DNA from 3 places in the Virgibacillus sp. genome. Region 1 is predicted to be linked to each of the others. Evidence: riboswitches for the same ligand, from Rfam matches in the RefSeq annotation. Region 1 holds a riboswitch; each other region holds the start of a gene.

Region 1 (4,365 bases):
ATAATACATTTGGTCGAGTCAGCTATGACGACAATGGTGCAACAATTCGGTCTATTGTCGATTATGGAAATAATTATAATAATGCGGTATGGGTTGGTGATAAAATCATTTACGGTAATGGAGACGGAAGAAGATTTGCTCCGTTATCAGGTGCAAATGATATTGTAGCTCATGAGCTTACACATGGGGTAATTGATGAAACAGCTGATCTTGTGTATGCCAACCAATCTGGTGCGTTAAATGAATCGTTTGCTGATGTTTTTGCCTATTTTGTAGATGGTGATTGGTTAATTGGTGAAGATGTATTTACACCTGGTATTGAAGGGGATGCACTGCGCAGTTTGGCAAACCCAACAAGGTATAATCAGCCAGATCATATGAACGATTATCAACATTTACCAAACACCCGAGACGGTGATTGGGGTGGAGTTCATATCAATAGTGGAATTCCGAATAAAGCGGCTTATTTCACTGTTCATGGTATAGGTGTAAGTAAGGCGGAACAAGTTTATTATCGTGCATTAACGACCTATTTAACGCCGAATAGTAGTTTCCAAGATGCAAGACAAGCACTCATTCAATCCGCTCAAGATTTGTATGGGGAAAGCGCTGCTCAGGAAGTTGCTCGTGCGTGGGAGCGCGTTGGCGTAAACTAATAAAAAGGTGTAAAGAATGAATTTGAAGTGCAAATTAGTGTGAAAACAGGTTATTTACGAATGGCGTTAAGGCGTAATGGTAAGAAAAGCATAGGCTGTTACTTTTGAGTCTGGAGTTTTGCTCGTGAGGTAGCTTTAGAATTCATCCGTCTGAAATTGGCGACTCATTTGCTTGGTACGATGAAACACGAAGTAGTGATCGTTATAAACATAGATTGATTGATGAATAGGTATTTATCACTTTTTTATCGTTTATTTTTCTAATTGCTATGCCAAACGCACTTCATTTAAAGTACACGGAAAATTAGTTATGCACTCGCTCTCTACTCTGGATGTAGGCATGTCAGATATACTTCTTTGACTTTGGTAGGTCATTGATGCGTATATCAGACATGTCTTTTTAATGGTGAAAAGCTATCGCCAACATGAGGAATGTGCGCGACCTCTTCGATAATTTAAGAAGTTAGCTTCATTTCCCTGACTATTTATTTGAACACGACTTGTTGCTAAAAAAATTTTGGTGTATAAAGGAGCTAAAAGCTGTTCAAAGAACAATTTATCGCTTATAATAGATGAAAATCATATACATAGAAACCACAAGGGGAGCTATTTTGCTGAGATGGAACGAAATCGTTCGAGACCCTTTGAACCTGTTTAGTTAGCACTTGCGTAGGGATGTGGACAACAATGTTTAGGTTTATTCATAAAATGCTAGTTCGATTTAGGTGCAAGGAAGATCCTGAATGTAAAGCGGACGTTTATAAGCATTTACCTTCTACACATAAATGAACAACTACGCTGAACAATGATGCTTCCCTTGGGGTTTCCGTGAAAGGGGAGCTTTTTTAATGAAAAATATTCGCTTATTAGTAATGATTGAAGCAGCATTTTTTGCAGCATTTGCAATGATTTTGGATTTTCTTCCTTCGATTAAATTATCACCAGCTATATCGATCTCTTTTGCTATGGTGCCCATATTTATTCTTGCATTTCGGAGAGGAATGCTAGCAGGGATATTAGCGGGTTTCTTATGGGGGTTGTTACAGGTGATGCTCGGTGATGCTTACTATTTGACACCATTGCAATTTTTTATTGAATATTTTATTGCTTTTGCTAGCGTTGGTTTTGCCGGATTACTCTCTTCTATAATTCAGAAAAGTTTTGAAAAAGGGTATAAAAAAACCGCTTTGGCATGGGTTGTGGCTGCGACATTCGTGGGTAGTATTGCAAGGTATTTTTGGCATTTTCTTGCAGGTGTAATCTTTTGGGGTGAATCTGCTCCTGAGGGTACGTCGCCACTCGTTTATTCATTTATAGCGAATGGAACGACTTTTGTAGGTGCGTTTGTTTTTTGTGCTATTGTTTTAGCGGTAATTTTAGCTAGCGCTCCTCGGTTAGTGCAAGCAGAAACACTTATGACTAAAAAACAGGTGAAGAAAGCATCCTAAGTATAAGCGTTTCCTTTTTATGAAAACTATTTACCGTAATTAATAGCCAACGCCTTTCCATTAAAAAACGTTGGCTATCAAAGTTACTTACCAAGTATTTATATCAGCTCGTTAGCTGCAAGTTAACACCCTGTTCGTTATCTCGATTAGCCAGAGTAGACCTTAGGATAATGAATGATTTATTTAGTAACGGTCTCTGAAAATGGACAAAATTTTATAAAAGCCAATCATAAGCACTGTTGCAATGGCTTTTGTTAAATGTCTGCCGCAACAGTGTTGGTTTTTAGAACGGATTCGTAGCCCATTGTAACGACTGTTTAATAAACATTCTCGGATGCAATTTTAATTGCGCTACCATGTATTCAGCTAAATCTTCGGCTTGCATATACTTATCGTCATTTTTCTCCGCTAACTTTTCGCCGAAAGCAAGCTCTGTGGCAACAAGGCTTGGATTTAATGTGAAAACGCGAATGTTATTTCTGCGTACTTCTTGCATTAAAGCTTCGGACATACCTTGAATGGCAAATTTGGAAGCACTGTAAGAAGTCGAACCTGCTGTTCCTTTTAATCCGTTACTGGAGGAAATCATGATAATATCGCCTTGATTTTTCTTAAGCATATGTGGTAATACGGCACGGGTCACGTGATACGTACCGAACACATTCACCTCTAAAGTTTGTTTCCACGTTTCTGGATCCATCTCTAGAAAATTACCATATGCTCCAATACCTGCATTATTTATTAAAATATCTGCAGACCCAAGCGACGTTTCTAGCTCCGCAACAGCCCCCTCTACTTCTTCCAACTTTGCTATATTAGCAACAGCATAATTGGTGTTAACACCATATGTTTCTACTTCTCTTGCAACAGCTTCCAGTTTGGATTTCGTACGAGCTATTAAGCCTAAATGAACACCTTCCTGAGCAAGAGCAAGTGCTGTTGCTCTTCCAATACCGCTACCAGCACCTGTAATATACGCAATCTTCCCTTTAATTTGTTGCCCCATCGTAAGCCATCCCCTCTCCATTGATTCTTACTTGTATTGTAAGTATATCTTATATGAAAGAATAGATTCAAACTACAGACTCCTATCATTAGAAAGTTAACCAGCGTAATGGTTAACTTTCTCCCATTCTTCGGAAAATCGCTCCCATAGGTAGAAGTAGCCCGTTCCGCGTGAAAATTTGCTCATACCCTTCTAAAGTCGTTAATAGGATTAAGGAGATCGCCAGTTGGTTTAGAATAAGGTCCTTTTATCCGAAAGAGAAATCTTAGTAACCATTATTAGCTATGGTACACTTTACATTTTATTAATTGGGTACGGTAGATTGATGGCATCTGTTGAATAAGCCTATTGCTTCTTCCTAATAGAACGAATAAGCGGAAAAAAGACTCATACAAAATGTAAACTTTTTTGAAAATTAAGTTGACAATATCCTTTTTTCCAAGTACAATTTTGAAAAAACATCAACGTTTATTGGAAATGGGAGGCTTTATTAACATGGGACAGCAACGAAAAAGACTTCGCTTTATGCTTAATTGTGCTTTGTTTGCAGCACTCACAGCTATTTTGGCGCAAATCGAAATACCACTACCACTCATACCGATAAGTGGACAAACTTTAGCAGTCGGAATTACCGCCACTATTTTAGGCAGTAAGCAAGGCGCGTTAGCGATGATTTGCTATGCGGTAATTGGAGGAGCAGGGGTACCTGTTTTTGCTGGCTTTAGCGGCGGGGCACATGTGTTAGTAGGTCCTTCAGGAGGATATATTTTTGGTTTTATTGTTACAGCATATGTTACAGGTTTCATTCTCGAAAAAACAAGCTTTCGTTTCCAAAATGCTTTAATTGCAAATATTATAGGCATGTTTATTACGCTAGCGTTTGGGACAACGCAGTTGAAATTTATTTTAGATCTTTCATGGAATGCAGCATTCGTAGCTGGAGTGTATCCATTTATCATCGTTGGGCTTATTAAAGCTGCATTAGCTAGCTGGATAGGAATTGCTGTTCGAAAACGTCTCGTACATGCTAATTTAATTTTGGAAACGAAACAAAAGGTAGTATAAATGCGGAAAGGTAGAATTGTTAATTATATGAGCGGATTATTATTCTAAATTACCAAATTAAATAATGTGTATACACACGAAATTTGTTTATTGCAGTGAAAAAGTGCCCGCTGTGCACCGGAAATCGCTCCCGTCCATCGGAAAGTCGCCCGTCCTATGTAAAAAGTCGCTCGCCCCTCTTGCGGGTGAG
Region 2 (4,365 bases), on a different contig from region 1:
ACTTGTGCCTGAACCGAAACATCTAATGCAGAAACAGGCTCATCGGCAATAATCAGTTTTGGCTTTAAGGCAATTGCTCTTGCAATGCCAATCCGTTGCCGTTGTCCACCGGAGAATTGATGCGGGTATTTTAAAATACTTTCAGGGCTTAATCCTACTTGTTCAAGCAATTCTTGTACACGTTTCTTTTCTTCTGTTTTCGTTAAGTTTTCAAAGTTTCGCAACGGCTCTGCGATGATATCGAGTACTCGTTTTCTGCCATTTAGCGAAGAATAAGGATCTTGGAAAATCATTTGAATATCTTTACGAATGTCAGACTTTTTAGATGTAAATCCCGTTAAATCTACACCATCAAACTTCACCGTTCCTGAAGTAATATGATTTAAACCGATAATCGCTTTTCCGGTTGTTGTTTTTCCAGAACCAGACTCTCCTACAAGACCATACGTTTTCCCTCTTTCAATGGAAAAAGATACGCCATCAACAGCTTTTATCGCGCCTATTTTGCGATTTAAGATTCCCCCTCGAATGGGAAAATGGACCTTTAAATTGGTCACCTCAAGAAGCGCCATGAATTGATCCCTCCTCTATCTTTTCTTCAGGGAAATAAAAATGTTTGTAGCAAGTACAGCGTACGAAATGACCTGTATCCACTTCATGTAGCTCAGGAGCTTCTTCATGTGCATCCTCACTAACCCAAGGAATTCGTGCTTTAAATCGGCACCCTTCTCGTGGAAGATTTTGCAAGGACGGAACAATCCCTTGAATGACATGGAGTTTGTCATGCATACTATCTTCTCCCGGAATGGAATTTAATAGGGATCTCGTGTATGGATGAAGCGGTTTTTGAAATAACGTATAAACATCCGCTATCTCTACAATTTGCCCTGCATACATAACGGCTACACGATCCGCCATTTCAGCGACAACACCTAAATCATGGGTAATTAAAATAACACCTGTATTCATTTGTTCTTTTAAATCATTCATTAACCCAAGTATTTGGGCTTGAATCGTTACATCAAGCGCTGTAGTAGGCTCATCAGCAATGAGTAGTTCTGGTTTATTGGCAATAGCGATGGCAATCATCACTCGCTGCCTCATACCACCAGATAATTGATGTGGATACTGTTCACAAGTGTACTCCGGACGAGGAATACCAACTTGATTTAACAAGTGAATCACTCGTTCTTTTCGTTTCGTTTTCGATAACTGTCGATTATGTAATAATAAAGCTTCCCCAATTTGATCTTCCACCGTCATCAACGGATTTAACGCTGTTAACGGGTCTTGAAAAATCATAGACATATGATTTCCTCGTAGCTTATTTAAATTACTTGCTGGTATATTTACAATGTCTTGTCCTTTAACATAAATATTTCCTTCTATTTTTGCTTTCGTATGTAACCCCATAACAGAAAAAGCTAGGGCACTTTTCCCAGAACCAGATTCTCCTACAATGGCCAATGTCTCATTCTTATTAACAGATAAAGAAACATCATCTACTGCAGCATAATAATTGTCATCTATTCTAAAAGATGTTTTTAAATTTTTAATTTCTAATAATTTGTTGTTCATGATCCCCCTCCTTTATCTTTCATTAAAAATGAAGCAAACTAGAATATAGATAAAAAATATACATAGTTTACTTAATTTTTCATCAATTGTTGTTATTGTATTATATTCTATTTTTCTGAATAAATCAATAAAATCATTTAATTTAAAGGAATTTTCGCAATCAAAAAAATAATGCATGAAGCGAGCCTGAGCTTGTTTAATAAGCTCAGGCTCTACCTATGTCAGATTTATTTTTGGAGTATATTTTTTATTTGTTGTATCTTGCTGCGATCCAGTTTATATGCGAATGAATCGTTCCTTCTAGCGCCAGAACCAAAGTGGAATGCATGGGGTTTCACTTGCTCGTATACATCAGCAAAGGTTGCTGGCTTTAAACCATGCCCCACCATCATATTTACATGTGTATCCGCAGCCAAATGAATCAATCGTTGTAGCTGCGGAATTGCATCAGGTGCTTTATAGTTACCTCCTGCAGTTAACACTGTCGTTATTTGCTTATATTGTGCCAAGCATGCTAACGCTTCTTCTTGGTCACGAGCAAAATCAAACGCCCGATGAAAAGTTACTTCTAAATCATCAGCCACATCTAATAGCTGTTTCAACACTTCCTCATCAACTGTTTTTTCAGCAGTCAATGCCCCTATAACGATACCGTTTGCACCCATCTTTTTAATCAGATCTATATCTTCCTTCATCGTGTCTATATCGTATTTGTTGTATACAAATGATTGACTATGCGGACGAACCATGACATTTATAGGCAGATGGACAGCTTCAACCGCTTTTTTTAGTAAACCGTAACTTGGTGTAAGCCCTATTTCTGCCATCGCAGGGCTAAGTTCAATCCGATCTGCTCCATACTGCTCTGCTTCTATCACATCCGTTAAGTTCGTAGCAATAACTTCTAAAAGCATGAACAACCCTCTCCTTTACACACAATACCCTTATCCTACCTGATGAGAGCGCCTTTTAATAGACCAAAAAGATGCAAAGAACCTACTACTATCCTCACTTCCTTTGCCTAAATCTACCATCTATGCTTTAATGGCAATACATAGTGTTATTATATATCTCACTAGGGGAGCAATTTTATTGCTGAGAAAGGAAACTTGACCCTTTGAACCTGATCTAGTTTGTACTAGCGTAGGGAAGTGACAACTTGCATGAATAGTAATAATCAGGCAATCACTTCCCCATTCTATTTACATCGTAGAATGGGGATTATTATTTTCTCCAGATGCAAGTACGTCTTATCCTGAACTACAAAGGTTTGTTGTTTCCACATCTTCTCTAGCATTAAAATAATTTCAATTATCGAGAGGAGAATATAGTATTATGCAACAACTATTTACAGATCGTTTATGGAAAAAGGTAGAGCCAATTTGGAAATCCTATTTGGAGCATCCGTTTGTAAAAGGGTTAGGAGAAGGTTGGCTTGATAAGGAAAAGTTCAAGCACTGGATGAAGCAAGACTATGTTTATTTAATAGAATATTCTCGCTTGTTTGCACTAGGAAGCGCGAAAGCACATGATTTATCAACAATGACAACGTTTGCCAATTTACTTCATGGAACCTTGCATATGGAAATGGATTTACATCGTAACTATGCAAGCAAGTTTGGCATAACTGCTGATGAATTAGAAGAAACAGAAGCGGCGGCAACAACGACTGCATACACAAGTTATATGCTAAATGTGGCACAACAAGGTGGCATAGAAAATACAGTCGCCGCCGTACTCGCTTGTGCTTGGAGTTATAATTACATTGGCAAAGCATTGGCAGCCTGGCCAAACGCCTTGGAACATGAATTTTATGGCAATTGGGTACAAATGTATTCCTCCGAAGATTTTACAGCACTGGCTAACGATTGCATTGATTTAATTAATACAATTGCGGAAGATAAACCAGAACACGAGTTAACCATCTTGGAAGATATCGTTGTGAAAACGAGCTATTTTGAATATATGTTCTGGGACATGGCAGAACATCAAGCCATGTGGCCTGTCCCTGTTGCTGCCCAAAACTTATAATTCTTTGCAAATCTTTATCCGTTGAAATGACTATTAAAAGCAATAAACTAAAAAAGCAATAATTATTTTGGACCAATATCAGGCGGCATGATCTACAGATTTTTAACTTCATAAAAATCCGCCCTAAAAATGTAAAGCTCATCATTTAAAAGCTACGGCTATCACCATAAAGACTTGGTGACATGTCGTAGCTTTCTTTATTCCTTAGGTAGAACGATACAATAGCTTGCTAACAGCCTATTATAACCTATAGATTTCGAAAGGATATATATACCAGATAGATATGATACAACATTGTTACACAGATAATTTATAATGAAAGAGAGGGAGGTTTGCCCAATGGTTCGAATACTAATCGTTGAAGATGAAAAACCAATATCTGACTTAATAAAAATGAGTCTCGGAGATGCAGGATATGAATGTTTCTGTGCCTATGATGGAGAACAAGCTGCTGATATGATTGAAGCAAATCATTTTGATTTAGCAATTTTAGATATTATGCTCCCCAAAATTAATGGCTATGATTTACTAGAATATATCCAGCCTTACGATATACCAGTCATATTTTTAACTGCCAAATCAGATGTAACGGATAAAGTAAAAGGGTTAAAGCTTGGAGCGGAAGACTACCTAACGAAACCTTTTGAAATCGTAGAATTACTAGCCCGAGTGGAAACTGTTTTACGCAGATATGATAAAAACAAACAATTTATAGAATTGTTTGATATAAAAATAGATACGCTTTCCAGAGTCGTA
Region 3 (4,365 bases), on a different contig from region 1:
TTCCTCCAATAGGAATTATTTTTATGTTTGCGTCTCTTTCGTCTGTTAACATAGAAGAATAAACCCATTATAAATGACCCAAAAACTATAAAACTAAACCAATGCATCCTTCCTGTTAGCCAAATGAAAGGAAAAGTTGTCCACACTGCACCATCTACAAGCGAAGAAATCGCCCCATAATTTCCCATATTAAAACCGGCACTCATTGCTGTCGTTGTTACTAAAGGAGCTACCCAAGTTGCAATATAAAGACCAATGCCAATATAAAAAGCTCCACCAATAACTGTCCGAATTATATTACCTTTAAAAACAGGTACCATTAAAGCGATAAGAAAAGGAATCGTCGCTAAGTCTGTAAAAGGTAACACTTTATTACCTGGTAATATCACGGCTAAAAACAGAGTGATGGGCACTAATAACAAAGAAGCTGATAAAACGGCTGGATGCCCCACCGCTAAAGCACTGTCCATTCCAATATATAAATTCCTCTCTGGAAAACGTTGCTTCATATAATTTCCAGCGGCTTCTGAAACAGGTGCAAGTCCTTCCATTAATAAAGCAACCATACGTGGTAATAAGACAAGCACTGCCCCTGTCTGCATTGCTAAAATTAACGTATTTTTAAGGTCATATCCTGCCAGTACACCAATAAATAAACCGATGACCACCCCCATTACTGTCTTATCACCAAACACACCCAGATGTTTTTGAATGGAAGCTTGATTTGCCTGTAGCTTATTAAATTTAGGAATCCGATCAAATACGTAATTTAAAGGTTTGGCTACGATATAAGATGGAGCAGAAGCCCCATGCGGGAAAGTAATCTGTTTAAATCCATAAAAGGATTGGATATCCTTCTGAATCCAGTCACCAAGCAAAAGCAATACTATATGATGAACAATCATTACTCCAACAGCCATAGCGAAATGATTGGTCAACGCCAAAACTAATGAGGCTGTAAAAGAAGTATGCCAAAAATTCCATATATCAATATTTAGTGTCCGAGTAAATCCGATCGATAATAAAAGTAAATTGATAGCAATACCTATCGGAATCGTCAAACTGCCTAGAACGGTTCCATATGATATAGCTGCAGCTGCTGGCCAACCAACATCAATAATGGTGAGCTCTAAACCATATTTGTCAACCATAGCTTCAATTGCAGGCCCTAAGCTGTCACCTAATAGACCGATAACAAGATTAATACCAATAAAACCAATACCAACGATTAACCCAGAGCGAACAGCTTTGCTCACCTTTGTGCGCAAAATCAATGCAAAAATAAAAATTACAAATGGGAGCATAACACTAGCTCCCAAGTCAACAAACCACTGTAAAACAGACATTGTTTCTCCCCCTCATGCCAATATCTCATTGCATGTACGACATCGATAACGTATTAGCATCGTAACTTTTTACCTAGCTGAATTCCAATACAGTAGCATTCTACCAATGGTAAAAGTGAATTTTATGAGATGACGAGTTTTGCTCAATATGAGCTAAGACGATTTCATGAATAGAAAGCTTAGTTATCCACAAATTTCCATAGCGAAAGGATTACATTTTGCTTAGACTTTAAAGCCTAAAATTTTTGTGCATAAAAAATGCCACTTTTTTCCCTGAGGAAAAGTGACATCGCATTCGAATTCTAAGCTAATCAATTTGCTCCAATCCATATTAGAATCAAAGTTTCTGCCACTTCCCTCCGCTGGTTTATAACGCCAGATCAGGTTCCAAGAGTCCCAACGTCACACGTTGATCTCAGCCACAAATGCGGCACCCCTAGTGAACTATTTTCATTTTTAATTGTATAGATAATATATCGGTTGGCACGTGCAAGTGTCAAGGTTTTTATAGCAATGCGCATTTAAAAAGCCTGCTGGATTCGTCCAGCAGGCTTTTCCATTTCACTTGTTTATTTTCTAGTAAAATCCACATATTCCTCAGTTCCTACTTGTATCGTTGTTTCACTTGGCTTCGTTTTTGCTATAACCTTCCCATTGCGAATGGAATACATGACAATAGCTTGTTTCCGAATCGCTTCATACGTACTCTCTGCATCCAAAACGATGAAGTTAGCTGGTTTTCCGACTTCTATTCCATACGCTTGTTCAAGACTCATTGCTTTAGCACTGTTTGTTGTAATGAGGTTCATTGAATCTACAATTTGCTCGTACCCTAATAATTGAGCGACGTGTATCCCCATATGAAGTACTTGAAGCATGTTTCCTGTGCCAAGCGGATACCAAGGATCAAAGATATCATCATGACCGAAACATACGTTCATACCCGCTTCTAGTAACTCCTTCACTCTAGTTAAACCACGCCGTTTTGGGTAAGAGTCAAACCGCCCTTGCAAATGGATATTAACAAGTGGATTGGATACAAAGTTGATCTCCGACATCTCTAACAAACGAAATAATTTATAAGCATATGCATCATTATAAGATCCCATTGCTGTTGTATGACTGGCAGTTACTCTGGACCCTAGCCCTCGCTCATAGGCTTCTTTCGCCACTACTTCCACAAATCGAGATTGCTCATCATCAATTTCATCACAATGAATGTCCATCAACCGTTCATATTTTTCTGCAAGATCGAAGGCAATTTTTAACGACTCCACACCATATTCCCTAGTGAATTCAAAATGCGGAATCCCTCCGACTACATCTGCACCTAACTTCAAAGCTTCTTCCAACAATTCTTTCCCTTTCGGATAGGATAAAATACCTTCTTGTGGGAAAGCGACAAGTTGCAAGCTCACAAAATCCGCCATTTCTTCCTTCAATTCTAGCAATGCTCGTAGTGCTGTTAGCTTTGGATCAGTTACATCGACATGGGTGCGAACATGCTGAATACCTTGGGCAATTTGCCATTTCAAAGCTTGCGTAGCTCTATCTTTCACATCTTCATACGTTAACGATTGCTTCCTCTCTGACCAACGTTGAATGCCTTCAAATAACGTGCCACTCTCATTCCATTTTGGCTCTCCTGCAGTTAATGTTGTATCAAGATGAATATGAGGCTCGATAAATGGAGGTAATACTAAAGAGCCAGCGACATCGAGTATTTCTCCTACCTGCTGTTGCTGATTAGCAGGGGAAATAGATGTAATTTTTTTTTCTGTCACAGTAATATCCCATAACCCAGATGTATTGCGTAATCTAGCATTTTTTATAATCACTTTTACTGCCCCACCTTTTCTGTATTGGTTAGAATAACTTCTTTTTCCTTTGCACTAGCAACAAGCTTCGTAACAACAACATGGGTAACTGCAGCACCTATTAACGCATTAATTGGTGGGATACCTGGTAATAAAGTTGCTGCAGCAATTCCTGTTCCCCAAGCAAAAAATGCAATCCAATTGATAGCGGTAAATGTCATTTCATGGAAAGCTCGATAATGGCCGCGGCGAAGAATGAAAAAATCAGCTAATAAAATGGCTCCAATTGGTGGTAAAGCAGAACCGAGAATCGTTAAGAAGCCAACAAAATTGTTGTATAACCACATGGCCCCTAATGTACCAATAATCCCATTAAAAATGACAATTTTATGCTTTGCTATTTTCGTAATGTTAGAAAGTCCAAGCCCTGATGCATACAAGGCATTATCATTCGTTGTCCATATATTTAACCCTAAAACAATAATGGCAGGTAAAATAAGATTTTGCATAAACATAACTTCAGAAATATCTGCTTGCCCCGTTGCCACAGAACCTACAGCTCCAAATAAAAACATGAATGTGTTCCCGATGAAAAAAGCAACCACAGTCGCAACTACTGCCGAACGTTTTTTTCGAGCAAATCTTGTGAAATCAGGTGTTAAAGTTCCTGCGCTTATAAAAGAACCAATGCAGATCGTAAGTGCGACGGCCAAACTCATCGTTTCAGCTGGTTCGTATTGCAATAAACCTTGTACTCCACCTAAACTTTCTGTTGCTTTTAATACGGAAGTTCCTCCGAGAAGAGCGATTAGCGGTACCGCAATAAAGCTAATAATAGCCAAAGCCTTCATGCCGAAAAAAGCGGTAAAAGTCATCAAGATACCCGCAATACCAATAAGAATATAGATATCAATTCCTGTAACTTTTTGTACAGGTATGGCAAACATCGCTGTTCCAACACCGAACCAACCAATTTGTGTAAAGGCTAATAAAAAAGAAGCAAGATAAGATCCTTTCTCCCCAAAGGCATACCGAGCAAGCAGATGTGTAGATAAGCCTGTTTTTGCTGCCATATAAGCTAGTAACCCAGTATATGCTCCAAGAATAAGATTCCCAGCAAGAACAATTGCTATAAACTGTATGAAAGAAAGACCTTGACCTAATTCTCCACCAGACCACATGCTTGCCGAGAAAAAAGTAAG

The links. A riboswitch is a leader RNA that binds a small molecule or an ion and turns the genes downstream of it on or off. The one in region 1 is predicted to bind thiamine pyrophosphate.
Region 2: another riboswitch for thiamine pyrophosphate. It lies ahead of tenA (thiaminase II); the one in region 1 lies ahead of thiT (energy-coupled thiamine transporter ThiT).
Region 3: another riboswitch for thiamine pyrophosphate. It lies ahead of HLX49_RS12410 (PTS galactitol transporter subunit IIC); the one in region 1 lies ahead of thiT (energy-coupled thiamine transporter ThiT).

The regions. Positions count from the first base shown of each region.
Region 1 covers NZ_JABXHF010000064.1:5,619-9,983, forward strand. Annotated here, with positions in the region: gene HLX49_RS13310 (M4 family metallopeptidase) at 1-656, shown strand, start outside; TPP riboswitch at 1,246-1,349, shown strand; gene thiT (energy-coupled thiamine transporter ThiT) at 1,505-2,104, shown strand; gene HLX49_RS13320 (3-ketoacyl-ACP reductase) at 2,388-3,110, opposite strand; gene HLX49_RS13325 (biotin transporter BioY) at 3,606-4,175, shown strand.
Region 2 covers NZ_JABXHF010000047.1:10,358-14,722, reverse strand. Annotated here, with positions in the region: gene HLX49_RS11005 (ABC transporter ATP-binding protein) at 1-572, opposite strand, end outside; gene HLX49_RS11000 (ABC transporter ATP-binding protein) at 559-1,578, opposite strand; gene HLX49_RS10995 (copper homeostasis protein CutC) at 1,806-2,492, opposite strand; TPP riboswitch at 2,646-2,745, shown strand; gene tenA (thiaminase II) at 2,914-3,609, shown strand; gene HLX49_RS10985 (response regulator transcription factor) at 3,949-4,365, shown strand, end outside.
Region 3 covers NZ_JABXHF010000056.1:16,895-21,259, forward strand. Annotated here, with positions in the region: gene HLX49_RS12410 (PTS galactitol transporter subunit IIC) at 1-1,346, opposite strand, end outside; TPP riboswitch at 1,684-1,794, opposite strand; gene HLX49_RS12415 (cytosine deaminase) at 1,916-3,184, opposite strand; partial or broken gene codB (cytosine permease) at 3,187-4,365, opposite strand, start outside.